3 regions of the Streptomyces sp. B15 genome follow, and region 2 is predicted to be linked to each of the others. Evidence: predicted binding sites of a transcription regulator. Region 2 holds the regulator's gene; each other region holds the start of a gene.
The links. Region 2 encodes HrcA, which represses chaperone genes, less so after heat shock. Its sites were predicted from a motif close to TTNGCACTCNGNNNNNCNGAGTGCNAA; they were not measured.
Positions count from the first base shown of each region.

Region 1: the regulator HrcA is predicted to act here: its motif matches at 3,773-3,799, upstream of groES (co-chaperone GroES).
Region 3: the regulator HrcA is predicted to act here: its motif matches at 6,360-6,386, upstream of groL (chaperonin GroEL).

Region 1 is NZ_JAGPXJ010000029.1:6,766-16,646, forward strand. It holds gene KBY19_RS15615 (MOSC domain-containing protein) at 1-506, shown strand, start outside; gene KBY19_RS15620 (SDR family oxidoreductase) at 582-1,355, shown strand; gene groL (chaperonin GroEL) at 1,474-3,105, opposite strand; gene groES (co-chaperone GroES) at 3,305-3,613, opposite strand; gene KBY19_RS15635 (nucleotidyltransferase domain-containing protein) at 3,902-4,702, opposite strand; gene KBY19_RS15640 (class I SAM-dependent methyltransferase) at 4,934-6,121, shown strand; gene KBY19_RS15645 (hypothetical protein) at 6,128-7,555, opposite strand; gene KBY19_RS15650 (hypothetical protein) at 7,545-9,668, opposite strand; gene KBY19_RS15655 (hypothetical protein) at 9,765-9,881, opposite strand, start outside.
Region 2 is NZ_JAGPXJ010000057.1:24,382-34,262, reverse strand. It holds gene KBY19_RS23630 (cytidine deaminase) at 11-370, shown strand; gene era (GTPase Era) at 420-1,391, shown strand; gene KBY19_RS23620 (ribonuclease Z) at 1,405-2,325, opposite strand; gene KBY19_RS23615 (histidine triad nucleotide-binding protein) at 2,355-2,738, opposite strand; gene KBY19_RS23610 (16S rRNA (uracil(1498)-N(3))-methyltransferase) at 2,790-3,527, opposite strand; gene KBY19_RS23605 (nitronate monooxygenase) at 3,524-4,609, opposite strand; gene dnaJ (molecular chaperone DnaJ) at 4,822-5,955, opposite strand; gene hrcA (heat-inducible transcriptional repressor HrcA) at 5,956-6,972, opposite strand; gene KBY19_RS23590 (MBL fold metallo-hydrolase) at 7,235-8,017, shown strand; gene KBY19_RS23585 (DUF3097 domain-containing protein) at 8,031-8,903, shown strand; gene KBY19_RS23580 (Uma2 family endonuclease) at 8,875-9,480, opposite strand; gene hemW (radical SAM family heme chaperone HemW) at 9,590-9,881, shown strand, end outside.
Region 3 is NZ_JAGPXJ010000003.1:120,419-130,299, forward strand. It holds gene KBY19_RS03085 (transglycosylase SLT domain-containing protein) at 90-656, opposite strand; gene KBY19_RS03090 (FAD-dependent monooxygenase) at 935-2,047, opposite strand; gene KBY19_RS03095 (TetR/AcrR family transcriptional regulator C-terminal domain-containing protein) at 2,228-3,277, shown strand; gene KBY19_RS03100 (GNAT family N-acetyltransferase) at 3,335-4,024, shown strand; gene KBY19_RS03105 (DUF427 domain-containing protein) at 4,021-4,356, shown strand; gene groL (chaperonin GroEL) at 4,548-6,176, opposite strand; gene KBY19_RS03115 (cold-shock protein) at 6,663-6,866, opposite strand; gene KBY19_RS03120 (MoaD/ThiS family protein) at 7,337-7,612, opposite strand; gene thrC (threonine synthase) at 7,807-9,129, opposite strand; SAM riboswitch class I at 9,147-9,296, opposite strand; gene KBY19_RS03130 (glucosyl-3-phosphoglycerate synthase) at 9,518-9,881, shown strand, end outside.

The DNA of each region.
Region 1 (9,881 bases), on a different contig from region 2:
TCGGCGACCTGCGCCACCACGGAGGCGAGGAGCAGGCGGTCTACGCCTTCGCCCGCGAGGAACTCGATTTCTGGGAGGGCGAGCTGGGCCGGAAGCTGCCCAACGGCGTCTTCGGCGAGAACCTCACCACCCGCGGCGTCGACGTCGACGACGCCCGCATCGGCGAGCGCTGGCAGCTCGGCGCCCCCGGCACCGGGCCGCTGCTGGAGGTCTCCTCCATGCGGATCCCCTGCCGCACGTTCGCGGGGTGGCTCGACGAGCAGGGCTGGATCAAGCGGTTCATGAACCGCCGGATGCCCGGCGCCTATCTGCGGGTCGTCGAGCCCGGCGAGGTCCGTGCGGGCGACCCCGTCACCGTCGTCCACCGTCCCGACCACGAGGTCTCGGTCAGCTTCCTGTTCCGCGCACTGACCCAGGAGCCCGGACTGCTGCCGCGCGTCCTGGCGGCCGGCGAGGCGCTGGACCCACTGGCACGGGAGAAGGCGCTGCGCCGTACGGAGGGCTGATCCACCGCCATATGCGCCGTCGGTCCCGGCGGTTGCGCGGCGGCCGGCCGCGTGCGGGGCCGATAGCGTGGCCGTATGACGACTGCACTCATCACGGGAGCCACCGCCGGCATCGGCGCCGCCTTCGCCCGGCGGCTCGCGAGCCGCGGCTACCACCTCGTGCTCGCCGCGCGGAACACCGACCGGCTGTGGCGTGAGGCGACCGAACTGCACGACCGGCACGGTGTGGAGGCCGACGTCGTCACCGCCGACCTGGCGACGGAGGACGGTATCCGCGCCGTCGAGAAGCGGCTGCGCGACCCCGAACACCCCGTCGATCTACTGGTCAACAACGCGGGGTTCGGCAACAAGGGCCGCTATCTGGAAGTGCCCGTCGCCGACGAGCTGAAGATGCTCAAGGTGCACTGCGAGGCGGTGCTGCGGCTGACGTCCGCCGCGACCGGATCCATGTGCGAGCGGGGACGCGGTGGCGTCATCAACGTCGCGTCCGTCGCCGCCTTCTTCCCCCGGGGGACCTACGGGGCCTCCAAGGCCTGGGTCACCCAGTTCACCCAGGGGGCGGCCAAGGATCTGGCCGGTCAGGGCGTACGGCTGCTCGCGCTGTGCCCCGGGTTCGTCCGTACGGAGTTCCACGAGCGCGCCGGGATGGATTCGGGGGACATCCCCAAGTGGATGTGGCTCGACGCCGACCAGGTGGTCGAGACGGCGCTGCGGGACCTGGCGCGCGGGCGCACGTTGTCCGTGCCGGACCCGCGGTACAAGGCGCTGCTGGGGGCCTCACGGCTGATCCCGCGCGGGGTGCTGGCGCGGGCGTCGTCGACAACGGGGCGCAAGTACGGGCCGAAGTAGGTATTGCGGAACGACGCCGTTGGCGGTGTTGGTGCGTTGCCGGGTGCGCGCCGAGGCCCCCAGGAGAGCGCAGTTCCCCGCGCCCCTTCGGGGCGCGGGGAACTGTTCAGGCGTTGCCTCAGTGGGCGTGACCGTGGCCGTGGCCGTGGCCACCGGCGGCCTCTTCCTCCTCCGCCGGCTTCTCGACGACCAGCGTCTCGGTCGTCAGCAGCAGCGAGGCGATCGAGGCGGCGTTCTCCAGCGCGGAGCGCGTCACCTTGACCGGGTCGATGACGCCGGCCTTGATCAGGTCGCCGTACTCACCGGTGGCGGCGTTGAAGCCCTGGCCGGCCTCCAGCTCCGCGACCTTGGCGGTGATGACGTAGCCCTCCAGGCCCGCGTTCTCGGCGATCCAGCGCAGCGGCTCGACCGCGGCGCGGCGGACGGTGGCAACACCGGTCGCCTCGTCGCCCTCCTTGCCGAGGCTGCCTTCCAGCACCTTGACCGCGTGCACGAGTGCGGAGCCACCGCCGGAGACGATGCCCTCCTCGACCGCCGCGCGGGTCGCGGAGATCGCGTCCTCCAGGCGGTGCTTCTTCTCCTTCAGCTCCACCTCGGTGGCCGCGCCGACGCGGATGACGCACACGCCGCCGGCCAGCTTGGCGAGGCGCTCCTGGAGCTTCTCGCGGTCCCAGTCGGAGTCGGTGGACTCGATCTCGGCCTTGATCTGGGCGACGCGGCCCTGCACGTCCTCGGACTTGCCGGCGCCGTCGACGACCGTGGTGTCGTCCTTGGTGACGGTGACGCGGCGGGCGCTGCCCAGCACGTCGAGACCGGCCTGGTCGAGCTTGAGCCCGACCTCCTCGGCGATGACGGTGGCGCCGGTCAGCGTCGCCATGTCACCGAGCATGGCCTTGCGGCGGTCACCGAAGCCGGGCGCCTTGACGGCGACCGCGTTGAAGGTGCCGCGGATCTTGTTGACGACGAGAGTGGAAAGCGCCTCGCCCTCCACGTCCTCGGCGATGATCAGCAGCGGCTTGGAGCCGCCCGCCTGCATGATCTTCTCCAGCAGCGGCAGCAGGTCCTGGATGGAGCTGATCTTGCCCTGGTGGATCAGGATGTACGGGTCGTCGAGGACGGCCTCCATACGCTCCTGGTCGGTGACGAAGTACGGCGAGAGGTAGCCCTTGTCGAAGGCCATGCCCTCGGTGAAGTCCAGCTCCAGGCCGAAGGTCTGGGACTCCTCGACGGTGATGACGCCGTCCTTGCCGACCTTGTCCATCGCCTCGGCGATCAGCTCGCCGACCTGCTTGTCCTGCGCGGACAGGGCGGCGACGGAGGCGATGTCCTCCTTGGAGTCGATCGGGCGGGCCGTCTTGACCAGCTCGTCCGAGACCGCGCCGACAGCGGCGTCGATGCCCTTCTTCAGGGCGGCCGGGGAGGCACCGGCGGCGACGTTGCGCAGGCCCTCGCGAACCAGGGCCTGGGCCAGCACCGTGGCGGTGGTGGTGCCGTCACCCGCGATGTCGTTGGTCTTGGTCGCCACCTCCTTGAGGAGCTGGGCGCCCAGGTTCTCGTACGGGTCCTCGACCTCGACCTCGCGGGCGATCGTGACGCCGTCGTTGGTGATGGTGGGGGCGCCGAACTTCTTGTCGATGACGACGTTGCGACCCTTGGGGCCGATGGTCACCTTCACGGTGTCGGCGAGGTTGTTCACACCGCGCTCAAGGGCGCGACGGGCGTCCTCGTCGAACTTAAGGATCTTCGCCATGGAAGCTGTTGTGTCCTCTCACACGTCTCGCACGTCTCGTACGCGCACGTATCGGCCCGCACGAGCCGCGCCCTGGCCCCTGCTACCTCGCACGAGGAGCGGGCACCAGGGCGCGATTCGACTGCACGCTGCTGCTTCCGGCGGTGCGTTGCGCACCGGGAAGCGACTGCGTCCGTAGTCCGTAGAACTTCTCGCCGTATTACTTCTCGACGATCGCGAGAACGTCGCGGGCCGAGAGGACGAGGTATTCCTCGCCGCTGTACTTCACCTCGGTGCCGCCGTACTTGCTGTACAGCACGATGTCGCCGACGGACACGTCGAGCGGCAGACGGTTGCCGTCCTCGAAGCGGCCCGGGCCCACGGCCAGGACGGTGCCCTCCTGGGGCTTCTCCTTGGCGGTGTCCGGGATGACCAGGCCAGAGGCCGTGGTCTCCTCGGCGTCGAGCGGCTGGACCACGATGCGGTCCTCGAGCGGCTTGATGGCAACCTTGGAGCTGGCGGTCGTCACGATCCGACCTCCCCCTTCGGAGATCTCATTACGTCAAAACTGAGGGCTTATGTCTGGGGTGGCGACCTGGTAGATCCGTCGTCGCGGGTGCCGGATCTTCCCGTCGCGATCTGCTGGCACTCCCACGGGGAGAGTGCCAAGGTCGAGATTATGCCCGGCTTAGCACTCGGTCAAGCGGAGTGCTAGCCGCACCGGCTTGTGCCGTTGTGAGGGGCGCCCCCCTCGCTCGCATTCTGCGGAGATTCACCGTGGGGCTGCGGCTGTCCGCCGGGCGCGGCGACATCGTGGTCACTCGCGCAGTTCCCCGCGCCCCTGCGGGGCGCCCAGGAGCGCCTCGGCCTGCTCCAGGGCCTGGAGCAGGGCTTCGGGGGTGGGGCGGAGGTCGGTGAGCAGGGCGTCCAGCGGGCGCAGGCCCGCCCGGGTGAGGAGACGCTTTTCATTGGTGATCCACTCGCCGCGTGCCGCGAGCACCGCGTGCGCCGACTGTGCAGCGGCGGTGGCCAGCGCGCCCGCGACCTCGGTGGCCTGCCCGCGCGGCGCATGGGCGCCCTTGGCGTACCGCAGGGTCAGCGCGGCGCGCTCCCGCCACACCGGCGGGGCCGCGGCCCGCAGCGCGTCCGGGTACTCCGGGCGGGGCAGCGTGCCGCGCAGCACCCGGTTGAGGGCGAGTTCGGCGACGACGAGGTAGCTGGGGATGCCCGCGAGATGGAACATCAGCGGCTCCCAGTGGAAGCGCCCTTGCCGGGCTTCGGCGAGTTCGTGCTCGACCACGTCCAGGTCTCGGTAGTGGACATCGACGTGCCGACCGTCGATGGTCAGCCAGGCGCCGCCGTTGAAGACGCCGCCGCCCCATCCGCCGAGCTGCGACACCTCACCCGGCCAGCCGAGGCCGCGCAGCGCGGCGGGGTCGAAGGGACCCCGGTAGTAGACGGCGAGGTCCCAGTCGGCTCCTGGGTCGTGGGTGCCCTGGGCGCGGGAGCCGCCGAGGGTGACGGCGTGCACGGTGGGCAGCGAGGCCAGCCGCTCGGCGACATGGTCCAGGAAGTCCGCGTCCGTCATGGCGGGCGCGGGGACGGGCGTCTCGGGCATAAGGCAGGCGTCCTCGTGGTGAGAAGTGACGACGGGCAGCGCCCTCTCAGGGGCGCGGGAACCGCAACGGGTGCGCGGGCACCGCAGGCTTCGGGCAGGTGCGGCCCGCACCGGAACAGGACCGGCCGGCGGACCGCCTCGGCGCGTGGCGTACGTCGTCACTCCATGGGCCCGACCCTACCGCCCCGGCCCGGCCGCCCGCAGGGCCCGGCGGCACGGGACAATGGGCGGGTGGATCGTGAGGTGTTCGCCCAGCTGCTCTCCGACGAGGGACAGGAACTGCTGCGTCAGGTACGGGGGACCGAGCCCGCGCGGGAGCTGGCCGTGGCGACGCGGCTGCGGCAGCGGTACGAGCCCGCGCTGGTCTCGGCGGCCCTGGCGCAGAGCCGGCTGCGCAGCCGCGCCGAGGCGAAGTTCGGCCCGGCCGAGGCGCATGCCCTGTACTTCACCGCCGACGGTCTCGAACAGGCCACCCGCACCCCGGTGGCGGCGCACCGCGCCCGGCGGATGAGCGGGCTCGGTGTGCGCAGCGCCGTGGACCTGTGCTGCGGCATCGGCGCCGACGCGCTCGCCCTGGCCCGGGAGGGCATCCGCGTGCTGGCCGTCGACCGCTCGCCGCTGACGTGCGCGGTGGCCCGCGCCAACGCCGAGGCGCTGGGGCTCGGCGCTCTGGTCGAGGTGCGCTGCGCCGATGTCACCGAGGTGGCCACCGACGGCTTCGACGCGCTGTTCGCCGATCCGGCACGCCGCACCGGGCGGGGCCGCGTCTTCGATCCCGAGGCGTACTCCCCGCCGCTCAGCTGGGCCGTGGAGGCGGCCCGGGCCGCGCCGCTGGCCGCCTTGAAGGTGGCACCCGGCATCCCGCACGAGGCGGTGCCCACCGGGGCGGAGGCCGAGTGGGTCTCCTACGGCGGGGACGTCAAGGAGGCGGTCCTGTGGTTCGGCGCGGGCCGGGCGGCTCCCGGTGGCGTCCGGGCGACGCTGCTGCCGTCCGGTGACGCGCTGGCCGGGCGGGGGCTGCCCGATCCCGAGGTGGGCGAGGTGGGCCGGTACCTCTACGAGCCGGACGGTGCGGTCATCCGCGCCCATCTGGTCGCCGAGCTGGCGGAGCGGCTGGCAGGCCGGCTGATCGACGCGACGATCGCCTATGTGACGGCGGACGCGGCGCACTCGACGCCGTACGCGACCGGGTACGAGATCACGGATGTGCTGCCCTTCAACGTCAAGAAGCTGCGGGCGCTGCTGCGGGAGCGCGGCATCGGTGTCGTCACCGTCAAGAAGCGCGGCTCGGCGGTGGAGCCCGAGGAGCTGCGCCGCAAGTTGAAGCTGGACCCGAAGTCGGCGGGCGGCTCCTGCACCGTCTTCCTCACCCGGGTCGCGGGCGCGCCGAGCATGCTGCTGGGCCGTCCGCTGGGCTGAGCGGGGTCAGCGCCTGCGGGAGGCGCGGGTGAAGTCGCCGCGCAGCACCCGTTCGGTCAGGGTGTCCTCGGTCAGGGAGCCGTAGCCGGTGGCGGCCCACAGACTGTCCTCGGGCGGCACCTCGAAGTACGGGACGCGGCGGTCCTGGAGGGTCTGGGTGAGGACTTCGGGTGCGCGGCGGGCGGCCACCGCGGCGGCGCAGTCACCGCAGGCCGCGACGGACAGCGACTCGCGGCGGCCCAGCGGGCGCCAGCGGATGCGGTCGGCGGCGCGGCCGTGCAGCGGGTGGAAGAAGCACAGCGGCAGCGCAGCGGCACGGGCGGACGCGGACGGCTCGGACCGGCGCAGCGCGTCACGTCCTTCCTGGAGGAGGGCGAGCACACCGGCCAGGTCGGGTATGTCGCGGGCCTCGTCCAGCACCTTGCCGGCGGCGGCGTAGGCGTCGAGGGAGAGCTGGAGCAGATCGCTGTCGGCGCCGTCCTCGCTCGGCTCGTGGGCCAGCAGTTCCTCGTTGTAGGCGAGGAGTTCGCGCTGTGCGCGCTTGCGCAGGTCGCGTACGCCCGCCTTGCGCGCGGTCGCGAACACCGAGCGCGGGGAGGTGAACGGCACCCGGATCGAGCTGCTGGAGCGGCGGGCCCGCACGGTGCGGTGGACGAGTCCGGCAGCGACCAGCACGGCAAGTCCCGCGACGATCAGCGCTCCGAGCACGAGCGGGGACAGACCGCTCCCGCCGCCGGCATCCTCGGCCCCGGCACCGGTCCCGGCGCCGTCACCGTCCTCGGCCCCGGCACCGGCCTCTGCCTCGGCACCGTCGCCGTTCCCCGACGGGCGGTCGCTGCGGAGATCCTCGGTGGCCTTCTCGTACACCTTGTCGCCGTTGCCGGACTTCACGATCTCCAGCGCGCGGGAGAACTTGGCGTAGAGGCTCTTGTCCTTCATGCCCTCCTCGTGGCCGACGGCCGCGACGCCCCAGAACGCCTGGTACTTGCCTCTGCGCGGGAACTCGTAGCCGTTGAGGAAGCCGTCGTTCTCGCTGAGGGTCATATAGACGGCTTTCTTGGACTGCCCCTCCGCCAACCGGTAGCGAACGACATCGACCATCTTCTTCGGGTCGCCGCCCCAGGCGTCCCCGGCGATCAACGGGACGACGACGACCCGGACCGGAAGGCCGGACGCCTTGATCTTCTCGGCCAGCTTGCGCTGTTTGTCCGCCGGGAACGCCTGCTCGTACGACGGGTCGACGTAGACCGGTGACTTGCGGAGCCCTTCGGCGATCCGGTCGCCTGGCCTGTCGTCGGCGGCACCGGCCCGCCCCGCCGTCCCGAGCGTCAGCGCCAGCGCCAGCGCGGTGACGACGCACGCGAGGACGACCGCCGGCAGCCGGGCCGGACGGGCGAAGTGGGCGCCGGGCGCGGCGCGTAGCTCAGTGGACACCTAGCTGCTCCCGTACTCGACGGACGATCTGGTCGGCGGTCGGGTCCGCGTCCCGGCCGGTACCCTGCGGGGCGGCGAGGGGGCCGGGGACCCGGTGGTAGGGCTCGTGCGGGGCGGAGCGGGCGGCGCCGGGGTCCCGCAGGCACAGCAGCCGCGCGCCGACGACACCCGCGATGTGGTCGGCCCGCGAGCCGGACGTGGACGTGCCGCGTTCCTCCAGCGCCGCCCGGCAGCCGGCGCAGACCGGACGCGAGCGCGCGCCGCCGCTCTCGCCGGGCAGTTTCAGCTTCCGTGTGGCGGCTGCGGGCCCGTGCAGCGGGTTGAGCACGCACAGCCGGGTCCCGGCGGAGGTGACGTGGCGCCCGCCCCCGGCGGCCAGTACGGCACGGCCGGTGCGGATCAGGGCGAGCCCGGCCGCGAGGGTGGGTGCGTCGGCGTCGGCGTCCACCCGGTTGTCGCCCTCCTGGTCGAGGAGGAGGGTCGCCGCGTCCAGGAGGTCCCACACCCGGGTGCGCACGGCGTCCGGCAGGTCGCCGGACAGCTGCTCGTACTCCTCGTTCAGCTCGTCCAGTTCGCGCCGTGCCGTTCTGCGCAGCCAGCCGGTCGACGGACGCGCGGGCGCCTGCGGGTCGGTACTGCCCGACGCGCCGCCGGTCACCAGGCCGGTGGCGGACGCGCGGGTGGCGGCCGACCGCACACCGGGGCCGAGGTGCCGGGCGATGCCCAGTCCGGCCGCCGTCACCCCGAGAGCTGCCAGCGCGCCCACCACTCCCAGCAGCGTCCCCGGCACGAAGTCCTCGGCGTACAGGGAGGGCAACTCGTCCTCGGTGACCGGGTCCTCGGCGGCCATCGGCTCCAGGTAGGGGCCCTCGGCCGGGGCCGAGGGCAGCCGGTCGACGATCCGCAGGGTCTCGTCCAGCCGCTGGTACACCCCGGCGTCACGCTCGTCCTCGCCGTCCTCGCCGAAGCGCAGGTCCTCCGTGGCGTCGTGCAGCGCCGCGCTGTCCAGCTCGGCGCCGTGGTTGACGACTTCCAGTTCGCCGTTCTCGGAGTCGTCCGCGATCACGTAGACGCCGTCGCCGTCGTCGCCCAGCCGGTCGCGCAGCCGCTTCGCGAGGACTTCGCCGTCACCGGCCGACTCGTCCGCCGTATCGAGCGGGACGACGACGAGGTGTACGGGCACCTCCAGCCGCTTCGCACGCTCCCGCAGCCGGCCGAGCTGGGCGGGGCTCAACGTCCCTGCCGCGAGCGGGTCGAGGTAGACGGGGTCGGAGCGCAGCCCGCGGGCGACCCGGTCGGTCCTGGCCGCCATGTCGGCGGCCGTCGGCACCGGGTCGCCGGTCGTGCGGGTGTCGTCGAAGACGAGCGGCGCGCCGACGCCGATGACGAGGGCGCCCGCGGCGGCGACGGGCACCAGCAGCCGCAGGCCCGGCCCCTTGCCGCCGCGCCGGCGGCGCAGGTACCAGCCGACGGACACGATCAGCACCGGCACCCCGGTCAGCAGGATGCCCGTGAGGAAGCCCTGGTTCTTCCGGTCGGTGCGGCTGGTGTACAGCTTGTCCGGCTCCTCGCCGGCCCGGCCGGCCGCCGCGCCCTTGTTCGCCCGCTCGGTCGCATCCCCGGAGCGCAGGACGTCCACGAAGTGCCGGAAGGTGTCCAGCGTGCCCGCGTCATAGGGCAGTTCGAAGGTGGTTGCCATGGCCGCGTCCCGTGCCGGGACGTCCACGCCGAAGGTCTCCGTGTCCGGACTACCGCCGTCCCCGCCGAACAGCAGGTACAGCCCGTCCTTCCCGAGCCGGTCGTGCACCGCCGCCAGCAGCCCGTCCCGCCCGGCTCCGTACCCGGGCAGCACCAGCACATAGGTCGGCACTCCGGTCCGCTTCGCCTCCTTGAGGAAGGCGGGGCGGGCGGAGAGGGGATTGGTGCGCGGAAGCTGGTCGGAGAGGTGGACGGGGCTCTTGCGCAGCTGGTCGGCGAGGTAGGCGGCAGTCGTCCTCGGCTTCTCGGCCGCCACGGAGGCCCCGGCGCTCCCGCCCGGTCCGACCACGGCGACCAGCATCACCGCCGCGACCCGCGCTCCCCACCGCGCGGCCCTGGCAACACCGCTGCGCATACCGGCCCCCCGCACCCGACAACGTTCCCGACCCGCACCATCCTGCCGCGTAACTCACCGTGAACACACCCACCTCACATGTGCAGGTGCGCGGGGTCACACCCGCTCGAACCGCCACCTGTGCACCGGGCGGGCCGACAGCTGGGCCGGCGGGTCGGGCAGTTCGGGTACCTCCGCGTCGTAGCCGCCCTCCCACCAGGTGATGACCAGCAC
Region 2 (9,881 bases):
GCTCGCGGTCATGAGTGACCAGAGCACCGGGGGGCCGAACCCGGAAGACCGCAAGATCGTCACCTTGGCGCGCAGCGCGCGTGCCCGCAACGCCGTCCCGGAGGGCGCCGCCGTGCGGGACGAGACGGGACGCACCTATGTGGCGGGGTCGGTCACGCTGCCCTCGCTGGAGCTTTCGGCGCTGCGTACGGCCGTGGCGATGGCGGTGGCCTCGGGAGCCACCTCGCTGGAGGCGGCGGCCGTGGTCTCGGAGGCCGAGCAGGTGCCGGCCGAGGATCTGGCGGCCGTACGGGACCTGGGCGGGCCCGCCACCCCGGTGCTGCTGGCCGGGCCGGACGGCGAGGTGCGCTCGACGGTGACGGCGGGCTGAGCCGAGGGCTCGGCCGAAAGCTCCCCGTCCATCGGGGAGAATGGTCGTCATGAACGCATCTTCCGCCACCGCCGGCGACACCGAAGGCCGCGCCCGGGACGAGGCAGAGCACCGCTCGGGATTCGCCTGCTTCGTCGGCCGCCCGAACGCGGGCAAGTCGACGCTGACCAATGCGCTGGTGGGCACGAAGGTCGCGATCACCTCCACCCGCCCGCAGACGACCCGGCACACGGTGCGCGGCATCGTGCACCGCCCGGAAGCCCAGCTCGTCCTGGTGGACACCCCCGGCCTGCACAAGCCCCGCACCCTGCTCGGCGAGCGCCTCAACGACGTGGTGCGCACCACCTGGGCGGAGGTCGACGTCATCGGCTTCTGTCTGCCCGCCGACCAGAAGATCGGCCCGGGCGACCGGTTCATCGCCGGGGAGCTGGCCGAGCTGAAGAAGCGGACGCCGAAGGTCGCCGTGGTCACCAAGACCGACCTGGTCTCCAGCAAGGCGCTCGCGGAGCAGCTCCTCGCCGTCGACCAGCTCGGCCGGGAGCTGGGCATCGAGTGGGCGGAGATCGTTCCGGTCTCCGCCACCGAGGGCTCCCAGGTGGACCTGCTGGCCGATCTGCTGGTGCCGCTGCTGCCGCAGGGGCCGCCGCTGTACCCGGACGGCGATCTGACGGACGAGCCCGAGCAGGTCATGGTCGCCGAGCTGATCCGCGAGGCGGCGCTGGAGGGCGTACGGGACGAGCTGCCGCACTCGATCGCGGTGGTGGTCGAGGAGATGGTGCCCCGCGAGGACCGCCCCGCCGACCGTCCACTGCTGGACGTACACGCGAACATCTACATCGAGCGCCCCAGCCAGAAGGGCATCGTCATCGGCCCCAAGGGCAAGCGTCTCAAGGAGGTCGGCAGCAGCTCGCGCCGGCACATCGAGGCGCTGCTGGGCACCCCCGTCTACCTCGATCTGCACGTCAAGGTCGCCAAGGACTGGCAGCGCGACCCCAAGCAGCTGCGCCGGCTCGGCTTCTGACTCCGCGGGCCGGTCAGGCCCGTTTGGGCACCGGGACGCGCATCAGGTCCCGCGCCGCCGTCAGTTCGCCCTCGAACCCGGCGGCGCGTGCCTCCGCGGCGAACACATCGGTGTCCTGGTAGCGCTGCGAGAAGTGCGTCAGCACCAGATGCCGTACGCCCGACTCGGCAGCGACCCGGCCCGCCTGGAAGGCCGTCAGATGCCCGGAGACCTCGGCCAGCTCCGCGTCGGCCTGCAGGAACGTCGACTCGATGACGAGCATGTCGCAGCCCTCGGCCAGCTCGTGGACCCCGTCGCACAGCCGGGTGTCCATGACGAAGGCGAAGCGTTGTCCCCGCCGCGGCTCGCTGACCTCTTCCAGACGTACACCACGCAGTTCCCCCTCCCGCTGGAGGCGGCCCACGTCCGGACCGGTGATTCCGCGCTCCGCCAGCAGGCCGGGCAGCATACGGCGCGCGTCCGGTTCGGTGAGCCGGTAGCCGAAGGTGTCGATACGGTGCGAGAGCCGACGCGCCTCCAGGGTGAACGGCACCTGGGGCCGCGCCGGGCCCCCGGCCAGCACCCCCGGTGCGGTGACGGGCTCCTCGCGCAGCCGTACCGTGTCGTGGAACGGCGTGGCGTGCCGCAACCGTTCGAAGTAGTGGTGCCCGCTCGCCGGAAAGTACGCCGTCACCTCGTGCGGCACCCCGTCGAGACTCATGTGCTGGATGACGCCGGGCAGACCGAGGGTGTGGTCGCCGTGGAAGTGCGTCAGGCAGATACGGGTCAGATCGTGCGCGGCGACGGAGGTGTGCAGCATCTGCCGCTGGGTGCCCTCACCCGGGTCGAACAGGATGCCCTCGCCGTCCCACAACAGGATGTATCCGTTGTGGTTGCGCTGCCGGGTGGGCACTTGGCTGGCGGTACCCAGTACGACCAGTTCTCGCACCGACAACGCGCCTCACCGCCTCACTTGCGTGGCTCTCATCCGGGCGGCCATTCCAGACCGCGGCCCCCGAGCACATGGGCGTGCGCGTGGAAGACCGTCTGCCCCGCGCCCGAACCGGTGTTGAAGACCACCCGGTACCCGGTGCCCGGACCGCCGTGCGGCACGGCGATCTTCTCCATCGCCGCCACCTCGCCGGCCTCCCGCACCACGTCGGCGATCAGCTGCGGAGAGGCCGCCGCGAGCGAGGCCGCGTCCGGATAGTGCGCTTTGGGGATCACCAGCACATGGGTGGGCGCCTGCGGGTTGATGTCGCGGAACGCGACGGTCGTGTCGGTCTCCCGCACCAGCGTCGCGGGCACCTCGCCGGCGACAATCTTGCAGAACAGACAGTCCTGCTGCGGTTCTCCGTTGGAAGCCATGCCGGGATGTTACCCGAGGGGTGTCGTGGCCCCCGGCGATCGGACAGCCCCTCAGTTCCAGCGACCGCAACGGGCGAGAACGACGGCGGCGGCGGCTGTCCCGGCCGTGGAGGTCCGCAGCACGGACGGCCCCAGCCGGAACGGGGCGGCCCCGGCGGCGGCGAACAGCTCCAGCTCCTCGGGGGCGACGCCGCCCTCGGGCCCCACCACCAACACGATCTCCCCCACCGCGGGCAACTCGGCGGTGGCCAGCGGAGTGCTGCCCTCCTCGTGCAGCACCCCGGCCAAGTCGGCCGACCGCAGCAGCTGTGCGACCTCGGCGGTGGAGGCGAGGTCGGCGACCTGGGGGAACCGCAGCCGACGCGCCTGCTTGCCGGCCTCCCGCGCGGTGTTCCGCCACTTGGCGAGCGACTTGGCCGCCCGCTCCCCCTTCCACCGGGTCACGGCGCGCGACGCCGCCCACGGCACGACGGCGTCCACGCCCGTCTCCGTCATCGTCTCCACCGCCAGCTCCCCCCGGTCCCCCTTGGGCAGCGCCTGTACGACGGTGAGCCGCGGCCGCGGTTCCGGCTCCGTACGGACCTCGCGGACGGCGATCTCCAGCCGGTCCTTGCCCTCGGCGGCGGTCACGCTCCCGTACGCGCCCGCTCCGGCGCCGTCCGTCAGGACGATCTCCTCGCCGGGGCGCAGCCGTCGCACCGAGACGGCGTGCCGCCCCTCCGGCCCGTCCAGTACCACCGTGCCGGGGCGCAGCAGCCCGGAGTCGGCGAGGAAGACCGGCGCGCTCACGAGGGCGACCCCGCAAGTGCCGTACGCGCCTCGGCGAGCTCCGCCGCCAGCACCTCCACCAGCTGCCCGGCGGGCAACTCCCGCGCCAGCCGGTGCCCCTGACCCGCCCACAGGGCCATCGCCTGCGGGTCCTTCGCTTTGGCGGCGGCCTTGCGCAGCCCGGCCGTCAGATAGTGCAGCTGCGGGTAGGCAGCGGGCGCGTACGGGCCGTGTTCCCGCACGAAGCGGTTGACCAGTCCGCGCGCCGGGCGCCCCGAGAAGGCCCGGGTCAGCTCGGTGCGGGTGAACAGCGGATCGGTCAGCGCCTGCTTGTGCAGCGGGTGGGCGCCCGACTCCTCGGTGGGCACAAAGGCGGTGCCCAACTGCCCGGCCACCGCGCCCGCGGCGAGCACGGCGGCGATCTGCTGCCCGCGCATCAGTCCCCCCGCCGCGATCAGGGGCAGCGCCACCGCCTCCTTGACCTGCGTGATCAGCGACAGCAGCCCGATACCGGCGCTCCCGCGGTCACCCTGCGCGTCATCGCGGTGCGTGCCCTGGTGGCCGCCCGCCTCTATGCCCTGCAAGCACACGGCGTGCGCACCGGCCGCCTGCACCGCGCGCGCCTCCGCGACCGAGGTCGCGGTCACCACGGTGCAGGTGCCCAGCTCGGCGAAGCGCGCCAGCACCCGGCGGGTGGGGCAGCCGAAGTGGAAGGAGACGACCGGGACCGGATCGTCGTAGAGGATCGCCAGCTTCGCCTCGTACGCGTCGTCCGTCGTGACGTCGGTGTCGCCCAGCTCCGTCTCGTACCAGGTGGCCTCGCCCGCGAGTTGTTCGCGGTAGACGTCGACCGCGGACGGGTCGGTGGTGCGCGGCTGCGGCATGAACAGATTGACGCCGAACGGGCGCCCCGTCTGCTGCCGCAGCTGTCTGATCTCCTCGTACATCGCCTCGGGCGTCTTGTACCCGGCGGCCAGAAAGCCCAGGCCACCCGCCTCGCTCACCGCCGCGGCCAGCTCGGGGCGGGAGACCCCACCTGCCATCGGGGCCTGGATGACGGGGTGCGCAGTCAGCTCGGAGAGCGAAGGCGACGAGGTGGACATGGCCACATCCTGTCACGCCCCCACCGCACACCCCCGTGCACCCTCGGTGTCCGCCACCGCGCCCCCGGCGCCCGCTTCGGCGCCGGGGCCGAGCCCCGGCCGCCGGCCCTCAACGCCCGTTGAAAGCGTCCTTCAGCCGGGAGAACAGCCCCTGCTGACCGGGCTGACCCATCCACCCGGAGGACAACCCCCGAACCCCCGGCCGCCGGCCCTCAACGCCCGTTGAAAGCGTCCTTCAGCCGGGAGAACAGCCCCTGCTGACCGGGCTGGAACTGGCCGGTAGGCCGTTCCTCGCCGCGGAGTTTGGCCAGGCGGCGGAGGAGTTCCTCCTGCTCGGGCTCCAGCTTCATCGGGGTCGTCACCTCGACATGGACGATGAGCTGTCCGCGGCCACCGCCGCGCAGATGGGTGATACCGCGCTCGTGCAGCGGGATCGACTGGCCGGACTGGGTACCGGGCCGGATGTCGATCTCCTCCATGCCGTCCAGCGTCTCCAGCGGCACCTTCGTACCGAGAGCAGCGGCGGTCATGGGGATGGTGACGGTGCAGTGCAGGTCGTCACCGCGGCGCTGGAAGGCCGGGTGCGCGTTCTCGTGGATCTCCACGTACAGGTCACCGGCCGGCCCGCCGCCCGGGCCGACCTCGCCCTCGCCCGCGAGCTGGATGCGGGTGCCGTTGTCGACACCGGCCGGGATCTTCACGGTGAGGCTGCGCCGCGAGCGCACCCGTCCGTCGCCCGCGCACTCCGGGCAGGGAGTGGGCACCACGGTGCCGAAGCCCTGGCACTGGGGGCAGGGCCGGGATGTCATGACCTGGCCCAGGAAGGACCGGGTGACCTGCGAGACCTCGCCACGGCCCCGGCACATGTCGCAGGTCTGCGCCGAGGTGCCGGGTGCGGCACCGTCGCCGCTGCAGCTGCCGCAGACGATGGCGGTGTCGACCTGGATGTCCTTGGTGGTGCCGAACGCGGCCTCGTCCAGGTCGATGTCCAGCCGGATCATGGCGTCCTGGCCCCGGCGGGTGCGCGAGCGCGGGCCGCGCTGCGCCGCCGTGCCGAAGAAGGCGTCCATGATGTCGCTGAAGTTGCCGAAGCCCGCGCCGAAACCGCCGGCGCCGGCACCCGCGGCGCCGGAGGCCGGGTCCCCGCCCAGGTCGTAGACCTGCTTCTTCTGCGGGTCCGAGAGCACTTCGTAAGCGGTGTTGATCTCCTTGAACCGCTCCTGGGTCTTCGGGTCCGGATTGACGTCCGGGTGCAGCTCGCGCGCGAGTCTGCGGAACGCCTTCTTGATCTCGTCCTGCGAGGCGTCACGTTGCACACCGAGGACCGCGTAGTAGTCCGTCGCCACTTATGACTCCGCCAGGATCTGTCCGACGTACCGTGCCACTGCGCGTACAGCTCCCATCGTTCCGGGGTAGTCCATGCGGGTCGGTCCGACCACGCCGAGTTTGGCGACTGCTTCGTCGCCCGAACCGTAACCGACCGAGACGACCGATGTGGAACTCAGTCCCTCGTGCTGGTTCTCATGCCCGATTCGTACGGTCATACCCGGGTCCTTGGCCTCTCCGAGCAGCTTCAGCAGGACGACCTGCTCCTCCAGCGCCTCCAGAACGGGCCGGATGGTGAGCGGGAAGTCGTGCCCGAAGCGGGTCAGATTGGCGGTGCCGCCGATCATCAGCCGCTCCTCGGTCTCCTCGACCAGGGTCTCCAGCAAGGTGGCCAGCACCGTCTGGATCGTGCCCCGGTCGTCGGCGTCGAACGCCTCCGGCAGGTCCTGCACCAGGGAGGGGACCTCGGTGAAGCGTTCGCCGACCACCCGGCTCAACAGCCGGGCCCGCAGATCCGCCAGGACCGTCTCGCCGATCGGCGCCGGGCAGTCGATCAGCCGCTGCTCGACCCGGCCGGTGTCGGTGATCAGCACCAGCATCAGCCGCGCGGGCGCCAGCCCCAGCAGCTCCACGTGCCGCACCGTCGAACGGGTCAGCGACGGATACTGCACCACGGCGACCTGCCGGGTGAGCTGGGCCAGCAGCCGGACCGTACGGCCGACGACGTCGTCGAGGTCGACGGCTCCTTCGAGGAAGTTCTGGATGGCGCGCCGCTCGGGGGACGACAGCGGCTTGACCCCGGCGAGCTTGTCGACGAAGAGGCGGTACCCCTTGTCGGTGGGGATACGGCCCGCACTGGTGTGCGGCTGGGCGATGTACCCCTCGTCCTCCAGTGCCGCCATGTCGTTGCGGACAGTGGCCGGCGACACCTTCAGGTTGTGGCGCTCCGTGAGCGCCTTGGAGCCCACCGGTTCCTCCGTGCCGACGTAGTCCTGGACGATGGCGCGGAGGACTTCAAGTCGACGCTCGCTGAGCACGGCGCACACCTCCCGTCCGGCCGTTGGTCCGAAGTCCGTTCCCTCGGCGATCCCCTCTGGCACTCTTCCTGCCGGAGTGCCAAGTCCCTGAGCCAGTGTACGGCCGGTCACCACGGCCAGGGCAAGGGCCGTCCGTCGGCAGACCGCGGCCGGGACCGGGACCGCCTGCCGGCAGGCCCGACGGTACCGCGCCACCGTGGTGCGATCCTCGCTCCCGGTGCGGCCCAGAGCGTCGTGACCGGACTGCGGTTAGCGTCGTGGCATGCAGCCGTTTGGGGAAGACGCCGGACACCATCAGTCGGCCGACGACCACAGCTGGGAGCGGGTCGCGCCCGGTGTGCTGCGGCGCAGACTGCCGCAGTGGGACGCGACGGTGGGCGCCGTCGGCGGTGACCACTGCGCCCTGGTGATCGACACCGGATCCTCGCTGCGCGAGGGCGCTGTGATCCGCGCCGAGGCGACCGCGCTGCTGGGGCGCCGGGTGACGCGGGTGGTCCTCACCCATCCGCACTTCGACCACGTCTTCGGTGCCGCCGTCTTCGCCGGCGCGGAGGTGTACGCGGCAGTCGGCGCCGGCGAGCTGCTGGCCCGCAGCGCCGAGCTGCTGCGGGACGACGCCGTGGCCCACGGTCTGCTGGAGGACGAGGCCGGGGAGGCGGCCGACGTCCTGGTGCGCCCGCACCATCCGGTCAGCGGACAGCTCACCCTCGACCTGGGCGGACGCGAGGCCGTACTGGTCAACGTCGGCCCGGCGCACACCGAGCACGACCTGGCCGTCCTGGTGCCCGGCTCCCCCGACGTCGTCTTCTGCGGCGACCTGGTGGAGGAGTCCGGCGCGCCCCAGGCCGGGGCCGACGCCCATCCGGCCCACTGGCCGGCCGCGCTGGACCGGCTGCTGGCGCTGGGCGGCGAGGACGCCGTGTACGTACCGGGACACGGAGCCCTGGTGGACGCGGCCTATGTGCGGGCCCAACGGGACGAGCTGGCGCGCCGGTTCGCCTCCCAGGGCACCTGGGCACCTGGCGGCCCGAGCCGCGACACGTAGCACAATGAGCGGCATGCGCAGCCGAAACGACCGCTATGACAACCCGGATCTGACTCCCCCGTGGAAGCGGGCGCGCACCGTGCCCGAGGTGGCCGCCGAGCGGGATCTGGTGGTGGAGGAGGTCGGTACCGGGTTCTGCGGGGCGGTCGTACGGTGCGAGAAGACCGCGGAGGGCCCGACCGTCACCCTTGAGGACCGCTTCGGCAAGCACCGGGTCTTCCCGATGACCGCCGCGGGCTTCCTGCTGGAAGGCAGGACCGTCACGCTGGTGCGTCCCCGCGCGAAGGCGGGCGCGGGCGCCGGGGGCGGCGCCCCGGCGGCCGGGCGGCGGCTGACGGCCTCCGGTTCCCTCGCCGTGCCCGGCGCACGCGCCCGCGTCGCACGGGCAGGGCGGATCTATGTCGAGGGGCGGCACGACGCCGAGCTGGTCGAGAAGGTGTGGGGCGACGACCTGCGGATCGAGGGGGTGGTCGTGGAATACCTGGAGGGCGTCGACGACCTGCCCGCCGTCGTGGACGCGTTCGCACCCGGGCCCGAAGCCCGGCTCGGGGTACTGGTGGACCACCTGGTGCCCGGCTCGAAGGAATCGCGGATCGCCGAGCAGGTGAGCGGGGACCATGTGCTGGTGGTGGGGCACCCGTACATCGACATCTGGGAGGCCGTGAAGCCCGCCTCGGCAGGCATCCGGGCCTGGCCGCGCGTTCCGCACGGCCAGGACTGGAAGACCGGGGTGTGCGCCGCCCTGGGGTGGCCGCAGAACACGGGCGCGGCCTGGCAGCAGCTGCTCGGCCGCGTCCGCTCCTACAAGGACCTGGAGCCCGCCCTGCTGGGCCGGGTCGAAGAGCTCATCGACTTCGTCACTGCTCCGGCTTCTCCGACTGCTTGACGGGAAGGGTCTGGAACTCCTCGGTCTCCAGCTTCACTCCGAGGAGGTCGAGCGGGAGGGACTCGCCGAACCGCGCCCGGCGCTCCACCCGGTAGTCGGCCTCCTCGCCCTTGCCTGCCGGTTCGGTGAGCAGGACGCACTCACCCGTGAAAGGATCGATGATCAAATATCCGGGGACGCCGCCCGCCGCGTAGAGCGTGCGCTTGGTGACGTAGTCCCGGTGCTTGCTCGTCTTGGAGACAACCTCCAGGAGGAGGGTGATCTCCTCGGGGGGCATCAGCCTGCCCGAGGCAGGGCCCGCGTCACGCGGGAGCACCACGAGATCCGGCTGGGGTTCGCTGGTCTGGGCGAGGAGGGCGACGTCCTGGGTCTGGAGACGGTCCCAGCGCTTGCGGGGGATCTGGTCCGCCACGGCCTGCACGATCCGGTTGTGGACCAGATCCGGCCCCGCCATCATCACGATTTCCCCCCACAGCAGTTCCGCCTTGAAGCCCTCCGGTACGTCGAGACCCTCGAAGACCTCTATCGCGCGGGAGTCGGTCATCCTGGTATCCATCCGTTCTGGTGCGATGGTCATTCCAGCCCCCTTGCGGCCCTGCGTTCATGTACGCACTCAGCGTAGCCACCAGATGTGACAGTGCGCACGCCGTCGGCCGTCGTCCGAACGGTGCCGGACAATGGAGAGCATGCCCTCCGCACTTCCCGACGGCGAGCCCGTGCCCCGCGACGGTTCGCTGCCCCCGCACGCACTCGACGGTGCGGCCGACCGCCCGCTCGGCTTCTACCTCCACGTGCCGTACTGCGCCACCCGCTGCGGCTACTGCGACTTCAACACCTACACCGCCACCGAGCTGGGCGGCAGCTCCCGCGAGGGCTACGCGGAGCAGGCCGTCGAGGAGATCCGGCTGGCCCGTCGCGTACTCGGCGACGACCCGCGCCCGGTCGAGACGGTGTTCGTCGGCGGCGGCACCCCCACGC
Region 3 (9,881 bases), on a different contig from region 2:
AAGGAGCGGGTGGGAGGTGGTGTTCCTCCCGCCCGCTCCTGTTCGCATGCGTGGCGTGGTGCTGTGTGTGGTGCTGCAGGGGTTGCTGGTCAGTAGGCGGAGTCGACGTTGTCCATGGAGCCGTAGCGGTCGGCGGCGTAGTTGCAGGCGGCGACGATGTTGGCGACCGGGTCGGTCAGCTGGTCGGGGGTGCCTTCGACGTGGTAGCGGTCGAAGGTGGGCTGGATCACCTGGAGGAGGCCCTTGGAGGGGGTGCCCTTCTTGGCGTTGATGTCCCAGTCGTTGACGGCGTTGGGGTCACCGGCCGACTCGCGGATGATGTTGCGCTTGATGCCCTCGTAGGAGCCGGGGATGTCGTGCTTGTTCATGATGGCGCGGGCCTCGCGGATCCAGCCGTCCAGGTTGTCCGCGTACTCCTTGCCACCGGCCTTCTTCTCGTCCTTCTTCTCGTCCTTCGCCTTCGCCTTCGTGTCGGCCTTCGCCTTGGCGTCGTGGGCGTGTGCGACGGCGGCGGGCTGGGTGGCGGGCTTGGCGGGGGCCTGGGCGGCGTGGGCGGTGCCGGCCAGGGCGGTGGTGGCGATACCGGCCGCGCCCAGGGCGGTCAGGCCGGTGGTGGCCAGGCGGGCGGGCTTGAGCGAGCGAAGAGCGGTACGCATGCGAGCGGAGAGCCTTCCAGTGGGGGACGTGTCCGGCCGCGCACCCCCCGGGGGCCGCACCTTGTGGTGCGTTTGTCCCGGTCTCGTCGCGACCTGGCACCCACCCTGGGAACCGGCTCCCCGGCCCGACAACTGTGTGACCTACGACCCCGCATAGTGCGACATACCCGACTCGATCGAGCCGCCGCACCCCTCGCCCCGTATCCACGAAAACCGGGGCATACGATTCGGCTTCGTAAGTGATCTGGCTCCTATGGGCGGCCTCACACACCAACCCCCTACGCGTCACCCAGGGTGAGGGCATTCTTCGCTCGGGTGAGGGACTCCTCGGAAGCTCCCTGGCCGGGATTCTCGGTGGCGAGGGCCTGGTTGAGGGCGACGTAGGGGCGCATGCGCTCCTCGTAGCGGGGCAGTGCGGTGGCAGGGTCGGCGGACGGCCTGCCCAGTTCCTCGGCGAGGACGTAGGCGCCCACAAGGGCGAGGCTGGTTCCCTGACCGGAGAGCGGCGAGGCGCAGTAGCCCGCGTCGCCGACCAGCGCGACACGACCCCGTGTCCAGCTGTCCATGTGGACCTGCGCCATGGCGTCGAAGTAGAAGTCGGGCGCGGTCCGCATGGCCTCCAGCAGCTTGGGGGTGTCGCCCCCGAGGGAGGCCATGTTCTCGGCGAGGAGGTTCTTCTGCTGCTCGAGGTCGCGGTGGTCGTGGTCGAGCGACTGCGACATGAAGCCGAGAGTGGCGCGGATCTCGGTGTTCTCGCGTACGGGGTACACGCAGTAGCTCGCGGTCTCGCTCTGGACCCACATCTGCCAGTGGTCGAGGTCGAGGAAGTTGTCCGTACTGAAGACGGCCACATGGGAGCCGAGATGGCGGAGATGGTCGGACTCGGGGCCGAACGCCAGGCGGCGTACGCGAGAGTGCAGCCCGTCCGCCCCTATGACGTAGTCGAACGTGCGACGGGCACCCCCGGCCAGGGTGACCTGGACTCCGTCCTCCGCCTGTGCGAGAACCGCAATGGAGTCGTCGAACAGGAACTCCGCCGCGTCCCGCGTCCGCTCGTACAGCATCGCGGTCAGATCCTCCCGCAGCAGCTCTATGTCGCCGTTGTCGAGTCGGCCGCTGCTGTACGTCATCTCGGTGGAGCGCCAGAGTTCGTTGCCGTCCCCGTCGTGCATCGACATGCCGCGCATGCGGGTACGGGCTCGGCGCGCCTCGCCGAGGAGGCCCGTCCGGTCGAGGACGTCGAGGGCGACGCCGCGCACGTCGATGGCGTGGCCGCCGGGTCGCACGGCGGGCGCCCGCTCCACGACGGTCGGCGCGTAGCCGTGGTGACGGAGCCAGTGCGCGAGGGTGAGCCCGGCGACGCCGGCGCCGGAGATGAGGACGGTCTGCATGGCGACTCCTTCGTACGGTGTACGCCCGATCTGGACAGCACTGAATGTACGGCGTACACGCCCGCTCGCCAACCCACGTCAGCCCCGCCTGACCCCTCTCTGTGCTAGGACAGACCCGGCCCCCGGCGGTCGCCGTGCTGCTAGCCTCTGTTCTAGTACAGCCAGTGGAAGGGATGGATTGTGGCCCACCTCTCACCGCCGTACGCGCGCATCGCGGCCGAGTTGCGGCGGCGCATCGCCGAGGGAGAGCTCGCTCCTGGTGACCGGGTGCCGTCCACCCGTCAGATCGCCCGCGAGTGGAATGTCGCCCTGGCCACCGCGACCAAGGTGCTGACCACCCTCCGCATGGAGGGACTCGTCGAGGCCCGGCCGCGCGTGGGGACCGTGGTCGCGGATCGGCAGCGGAGGACGGCACCGGCCGGAGGTCCGGCGGATTCCGCCCGGCCGGCACCGGCCGCGGACCCGGCGGATTCCGCCCGGCCGGCACCGGCCGCGAGCCGTCGTGCCCCGCTCACCCGCCCGGCGTCGGACGTCGGCCCGAGCGCCGAGGGGGAGTTGTCCCGCGAGCGCGTCGTCCGCGTCGCCATCGGGATCGCCGACTCCGAGGGGCTCCCCGCGCTGTCCATGCGGAGCGTGGCGGCCCGCCTGGGCGCCGCGACGATGGCTGCCTACCGTTACGTGGGCGGCAAGGACGAACTGGTGCTGCTGATGGCGGACACCGTTCTGGGCGAACGGCGGCTGCCGCCCCCCGGCTCCCCGGACGTACCGGCCGACTGGCGGGCCCGGCTGGAGCTGGGCGCCCGCTCCCTGTGGCAGCTGCACCGCGCCCACCCCTGGCTGGCCCAGATCGGTCCGCTCACCCGCCCGCTGCTGCTGCCCAATCTGCTGACGTACTCGGAGTGGATGCTCAGCGCACTGGACGGCCACGGTCTCCACCCGGCGACCATGCTCGATCTGAATGTGCTGCTCTACAGCCACATCCAGGGGCTCGCCATCCAGTGGGAACGTGAGACCGCGGCCGAGAGCAGCACCGGTCTCTCGGAGGACGCCTGGATGGCACAGCAGGCGGGGACGCTCGCGTCGCTCACCGCCTCCGGCGCCTACCCGACCTTCGCCCGTCTCGTCGACGCGCTCGGTGAGGACGGCTACGACCTCCACCTTGAGCAGCTGTTCGAGACCGGACTCGCCTCCATGCTCGACGGTGTGGCCCGGCTCGTCGCCGAGCGGTGAACCGGTGCGGCGCCAAATTCGTTCGACCCCGCTCCCCCTCTTCGGCAAGCTCTCGTCATGGAAGCCGACATCTGGCCCTTGTACGGGCTGCGTCTGACGACACCCCGCCTCCAGCTGCGCCTTCCCGACGAGCGGACGCTCGCCGAGCTGGCGGAGCTCGCCGCCGGAAAGGTGCACGACGACAGTGAGATGCCGTTCAGCATTCCGTGGACCGCCGCGAGCCCCGAGGAGCGCAAGCGCGGCTGCTTCCAGCACGTACTGAGCACCATCGCCGACTGGCGGCCGGAGGCCTGGACGCTGAGCCTCGCCGTACTGCACGAGGGCCGGGTGATCGGGCGCCAGGACGTGACCAGCACCGATTTCGCGGTCGTACGGGAAGCGGAGACCGGCTCCTGGCTCGGTGCGGCGCACCAGAACCAGGGGTTCGGCACCGAGATGCGGGCAGCCGTACTGCAGTTGGCCTTCGCCGGGCTCGGGGCGCGCAGCATGACGTCGGCCGCGATGACGGACAACCCGCGCTCGCGGCGGGTCTCGGAGAAGCTGGGGTACCGGCCGGACGGTCTGATGAGCGCAGCCGTGCTGGGCCGGGCCCGGACCTTCGAGCGGCTTCGGCTGGACCGTGCCGACTGGGAGGCGCACCGCTCGGTACCGGTTGAGACGGCGGGACTGGAACCGTCGGCCCTGGCGCTCTTCGGGGCCGGGAGCGACGCTGGAGTCCGAGAATCCGCGAGGAAGGACATCCCATGACTGCACAGGGCCACACGATCACTGTCGAGGAAGGCACCGAACGCGTGCGCGTGGTCACGCGAGACGGCCGGGTGCTGGCGGACAGCCGCCGTCCGGTGCTGCTGAGCGAGACCGGCTACCCGGTGCGGTACTACCTGCCGCCCGAGGACGTCCGCACCGATCTGCTGACGCCGTCCGACACCCACACCCGCTGCCCCTTCAAGGGCACCGCCGACTACTGGTCGCTGGCCGACGGTACGGCCCAGGACATCGCCTGGTCCTATCCCGAGCCGTTCGACCAGGTGTCCGAGATCAAGGGACACCTCTGCTTCGCGGACGTCGAGGTGGGCTGACACCGGCGCAACAGGCGAGCGGTGGTCGAGCAGCAGGCCAGGCGAGCGGAAGCGGCAGCAACGGCGAAGGGCGGGCACCCCGTTCGGAGTGCCCGCCCTCGTGCTGCCTCAGCAAGCTGAGCTGCCTCAGCAGGCTGTACTGCCTCAGCAGGCGGCGGAGCCGTACGTACGAGACGTACGGCTCGGACTCGTCAGAAGTCCATGCCGCCCATGCCACCACCGGCAGCCGCGTCGGCGCCGGCGGCGGCCTTCTCCGGCTTGTCGGCGATGACGGCCTCGGTGGTGAGGAAGAGCGCCGCGATGGAGGCGGCGTTCTGCAGCGCGGAGCGCGTCACCTTGGCCGGGTCGAGGATGCCCTCGGCGATCATGTCGACGTACTCGCCGGTGGCCGCGTTCAGACCGTGGCCCGGGGTCAGGTTGCGCACCTTCTCCACGATGACGCCGCCCTCGAGGCCGGCGTTGACCGCGATCTGCTTGAGCGGAGCCTCCAGGGCCAGCTTGACGGCGGCGGCACCGGTGGCCTCGTCGCCCTCCAGCTCCAGCTTCTCGAAGACCGAGGACGCCTGCAGCAGGGCCACGCCACCGCCGGCGACGATGCCCTCCTCGACGGCCGCCTTCGCGTTGCGGACGGCGTCCTCGATGCGGTGCTTGCGCTCCTTGAGCTCGACCTCGGTGGCGGCACCGGCCTTGATGACGGCCACGCCGCCGGCCAGCTTCGCCAGGCGCTCCTGGAGCTTCTCGCGGTCGTAGTCCGAGTCGCTGTTCTCGATCTCGGCGCGGATCTGGTTGACCCGGCCCGCGACCTGCTCGCTGTCGCCCGCACCGTCGACGATGGTGGTCTCGTCCTTGGTGATCTGGACCTTGCGCGCACGGCCCAGCAGGTCGAGGGAAGCGTTCTCCAGCTTGAGGCCGACCTCCTCGGAGATGACCTGGCCGCCGGTGAGGATGGCGATGTCGTTCAGCATCGCCTTGCGGCGGTCACCGAAGCCCGGGGCCTTGACGGCGACGGACTTGAAGGTGCCACGGATCTTGTTGACGACCAGCGTGGAAAGGGCCTCACCCTCGACGTCCTCCGCGATGATCAGCAGCGGCTTGCCCGACTGCATGACCTTCTCCAGCAGCGGAAGGAGGTCCTTCACGTTGCTGATCTTGGAGTTGACGATGAGGATGTACGGGTCTTCGAGCTCCGCCTCCATGCGCTCCATGTCGGTGGCGAAGTAGGCGGAGATGTAGCCCTTGTCGAAGCGCATGCCCTCGGTGAGCTCCAGCTCGAGCCCGAAGGTCTGCGACTCCTCGACGGTGATGACGCCTTCCTTGCCGACCTTGTCCATGGCCTCGGCGATCAGCTCACCGATCTGGGTGTCGGCCGCGGAGATGGAGGCGGTGGAGGCGATCTGCTCCTTGGTCTCCACGTCCTTCGCCTGCTCCAGCAGAGCGGCGGAGACAGCCTCGGTGGCCTGCTCGATACCGCGCTTCAGAGCCATCGGGTTGGCACCCGCGGCAACGTTGCGCAGGCCTTCCCGTACGAGCGCCTGAGCCAGCACGGTGGCGGTCGTCGTGCCGTCACCGGCGACGTCGTCCGTCTTCTTGGCGACCTCCTTGACCAGCTCGGCGCCGATCTTCTCGTAGGAGTCCTCGAGCTCGATCTCCTTGGCGATGGAGACACCGTCGTTCGTGATCGTGGGGGCGCCCCACTTCTTCTCCAGAACGACGTTGCGGCCCTTGGGGCCGAGCGTGACCTTGACGGCGTCGGCAAGCTGGTTCATGCCACGCTCAAGACCGCGCCGCGCCTCCTCGTCAAAGGCGATGATCTTGGCCATGTGGGTTGGTCCTCCCTGGATTCCCCCGTGCGCCGAGCGCAAGGGGAGGGTTGGATTTCTCCGGACCGCGTGGCGCCCGCGACGGACGGCCTACGACCCGGCGGTTCCTTCCCCACCCGGCCTACGGCCTCACCGACCCGGTCCTTCTCTGTCACTCTCACTCGCAGAGTGCTAACCCAATGATTAGCACTCGGGCATGGAGAGTGCAAGCGACGTTCGGGGCGCCCCTCGCTTGCGGCGTGCCCCCTCTCTTTCGTCCGGTGAGGGGGTGCCCCTGGATCTGGCTTGCGGGCTGCGGGTGCTTCGTGGTCGCTCGCGCAGTTCCCCGCGCCCCTGACGGGGCGCGGTCATTCCCCGGAGCTCGGGAGGTCTGCGCCTGGGGGAGCAGGGCTGGCAAGCGCAGCCCCCATGCGGGGTACGCAACAGAAGGGGCCGCACCAATGGGTGCGGCCCCTTCTGTGTGTGCTCTGCGCAGTCCGGCGACACTCAGCCGGTCACGCGGACCATGTCCGCCTGCGGCCCCTTCTGACCCTGCGAGATCTCGAACTCGACCCGCTGCCCTTCGTCCAGGGTGCGGTAACCGTCCATCTGGATCGCGCTGTAGTGGACGAACACGTCCGCACCACCGTCGACCGCGATGAAGCCGTACCCCTTCTCCGCGTTGAACCACTTGACGGTGCCCTGAGCCATTCCTAACTCCCCTATTACTGGCCCTTGCGCGAGCCCGCACTTCGCGAACCCGGGTCAGACCTCACCCCCACCGGCAAGCGGGGGCGTGCGCCGGAACGCGTCGACCGCCGCTGAATGTATCTGCACGGACGCCCTCTGCAACAGGTCAATCGGACGAGAATTCTGGGCACGGCTGATCGGATATAAGTCTCAACTGCGGCTGGAGCAGGGCAAGTCGGGCCAGACATACAGGGCCTTCACGACAATTGCCGCTCGGTTTTCGACAGCAACTTGTCCCGTTGTTGTCGCGATGGTGTTCCGCCCTCGCCGCGTACTCACTTCGCGGCCGGCGCCTATCGGGGGAGGGAACTTCCGTCACTCTACCGTCTCCCGAAACACGGAATCGCCCCCTCCGCTTTTCTGTGGAAGGGGCGATCCCGCGGCTGAAGCGCTGGTGACAGGCTCCGCGGCGGCGGGTGGGACCGAACGGGTCAGCCGCCGGCCACCGCCGGGATGATGGAGACGCCCGCACCGTCCGGGGTGGGCGTCTCCAGGCCCTGCTCGAAGCGGACGTCGTCGTCGTTGACGTAGACGTTGACGAAGCGGCGGAGCTTTCCGGCGTCGTCGAGGACGCGCGCGCTGATGCCCGTGTGGTTCTTCTCCAGGTCCGCCAGTACCTCGCCGAGGGTGCCGCCCTCGGCTGTGACCTCGGCCTGACCACCTGTGTAGGTGCGCAGGATGGTCGGGATCCGGACGTTGACGCTCATGTCGATCTTCCTAACGTAAGTGGGAACGCGCCCCGGAGGCGTCCGCTCCGGTCTTCCCGCCGCCTAAACACCGGGGGGCGGATTTCAGCCGTCTGAGGCATTCGGCATTCCGGCAACGGGAGGCGCCTTCGGTGACCGGGACGCCTCGGGTCAGTCCGTGCCGGCCTACCGGCCAGTCGTCACCGGCCCTCGGGTCAGGCCAGACCGGCTTCGCGGAAGGCCGCCAGATTGGGGCGGATCACCGCGCTGGGCCGGGCGGTGGGGGCCACGGCGTCGAGGGTCTTGAGGCCGTCGCCCGTGTTGAGGACGACCGTCGTGAGGCTCGGGTCGATGGCGCCGGACTCGATCAGCTTGCGGGTCACACCCAGCGTGACGCCCCCCGCCGTCTCCGCGAACACCCCCTCGGTCCGCGCGAGCAGCTTCATCGCATCGACGATCTGGGCGTCGTCGACGTCCTCGACGGCCCCGCCGGTGCGCCGGCAGATGTCGATGACGTACGGCCCGTCCGCCGGGTCCCCGATGGCCAGGGACTTGGCGATGGTGTCGGGCTGCTTGACCGGGCGTACGGCACTGGTGCCGTCCTTGTACGCACGGGACACCGGCGAGCACCCCTCCGCCTGCGCGGCGTAGATGCGGAACGGCTTGTCCTCGACCAGCCCGAGCTCGATCAGCTCCCGCAGCCCCTTGTCGATCTTCACCAGCTGGCAGCCGGAGGCGACGGGGATGACGAGCTGGTCGGGCAGCCGCCAGCCGAGCTGCTCGCAGATCTCGTACGCCAGGGACTTCGAGCCCTCGGCGTAGAAGGGCCGCAGGTTGACGTTGGTGAAGCCCCAGCCCTCGCCCAGCGGGTCGCCGATGAGCTCCGAGCAGAAGCGGTTCACATCGTCGTAGGTGCCGTCGATCGCGACGAGGTCACCACCGTAGATCGCCGCCATCACCACCTTGGACTGCTCCAGCCCGTCCGGGATGAACACACAGGAGCGCAGTCCCGCGCGGGAGGCGGCGGCGCCCACCGCACCGGCCAGATTGCCGGTCGAGGAGCACGAGAGGGTGGTGAACCCGAAGGCGCGGGCTGCCTCCAGCGCGATGGCGACCGGGCGGTCCTTGAAGGAGTGGGTGGGGTTGCCGGAGTCGTCCTTGACGTAGAGCCCGCCGGTCACGCCCAGCTCGGCAGCCAGCCGGTCGGCCTTCACCAACTGGGTGAAGCCGGGGTTCAGGTTCGGCTTCTCGGCGACGTCGGACGGTACCGGCAGCAGCGGCGCGTAGCGCCACATCGAGGCGGGTCCGGCCTCGATGCGCCTGCGCAGCCCCTCCGGGTCGCCGGTGGGCAGCTCGTAGGCGACTTCCAGCGGGCCGAAACACTCCAGACACACGAAACTGGGTCCCAGCTCGGTGCGGGTCCCGCACTCCCGGCAGGAGAGGGCGACGGCGGCGCCGAGATCGTGGGAGGCGGTTTCGGACGCGTCAGTGGCGTCGGTGGAAACGGTGCTGTTCGCTGCAACTGTCTGCACAGCCATGGAGGCGAGGCCCTTTCTCCTCATCTTCCCCGTGGCGTATCTCGTCACGGGCCGGAATTGGCACCGTCCCCACGAGGCGGTCTCGCCTGGAGGTCCGCGTACGCGCGGATCGCGGGATGGTTGCCGGGGCTTCAACGGGCCGTTCCCTCTGCCCCTCTGGATGAGCTGCACTATGGCTCCGGGCGGCCAGGGGCCACTCGGGCGTTTGTCGCGGCGACCCCGAGATGCGGAGGTCACCTGCGTTGTTCAAGACTGTAACGGACGGCGGTCACGCTTGAGAGGGACGTCCGAACCGCGAGATGGATCAATCCGTCGCTCCTCCTCCCCGGTCCCGGGCCGGGCCCGCACCGCCCGTCCTGCCTCTGCCCGACTACAGGAAGGCGCGCACGTGCTCGACGAAGTGGGCCAATGGCTGCAGCGCCGCTCCTGGCGTGTCGCAGACCGGCCGCTGGAGGCGCTGCTGGCGGCCAAGCGCCGCTCCGGCACCAGCGTCAGCGTGGTGCTGCCGGCGCTCAACGAGGAGGCCACCGTCGGCGACATCGTCTCGGTGATCCGCCGCGAACTTGCCTCACCCCATCTGGACACCGGGACCCCGCTGGTGGACGAGCTGATCGTGATGAACTCGGGCTCGACCGACCGCACCGCCGAGGTCGCGGCGGCGGCCGGGGCCAAGGTGATCCACCGGGACGAGGTGCTGCCCAGGCTGCCGACCCGCCCCGGCAAGGGAGAGGTGCTGTGGCGCTCCCTGCTGG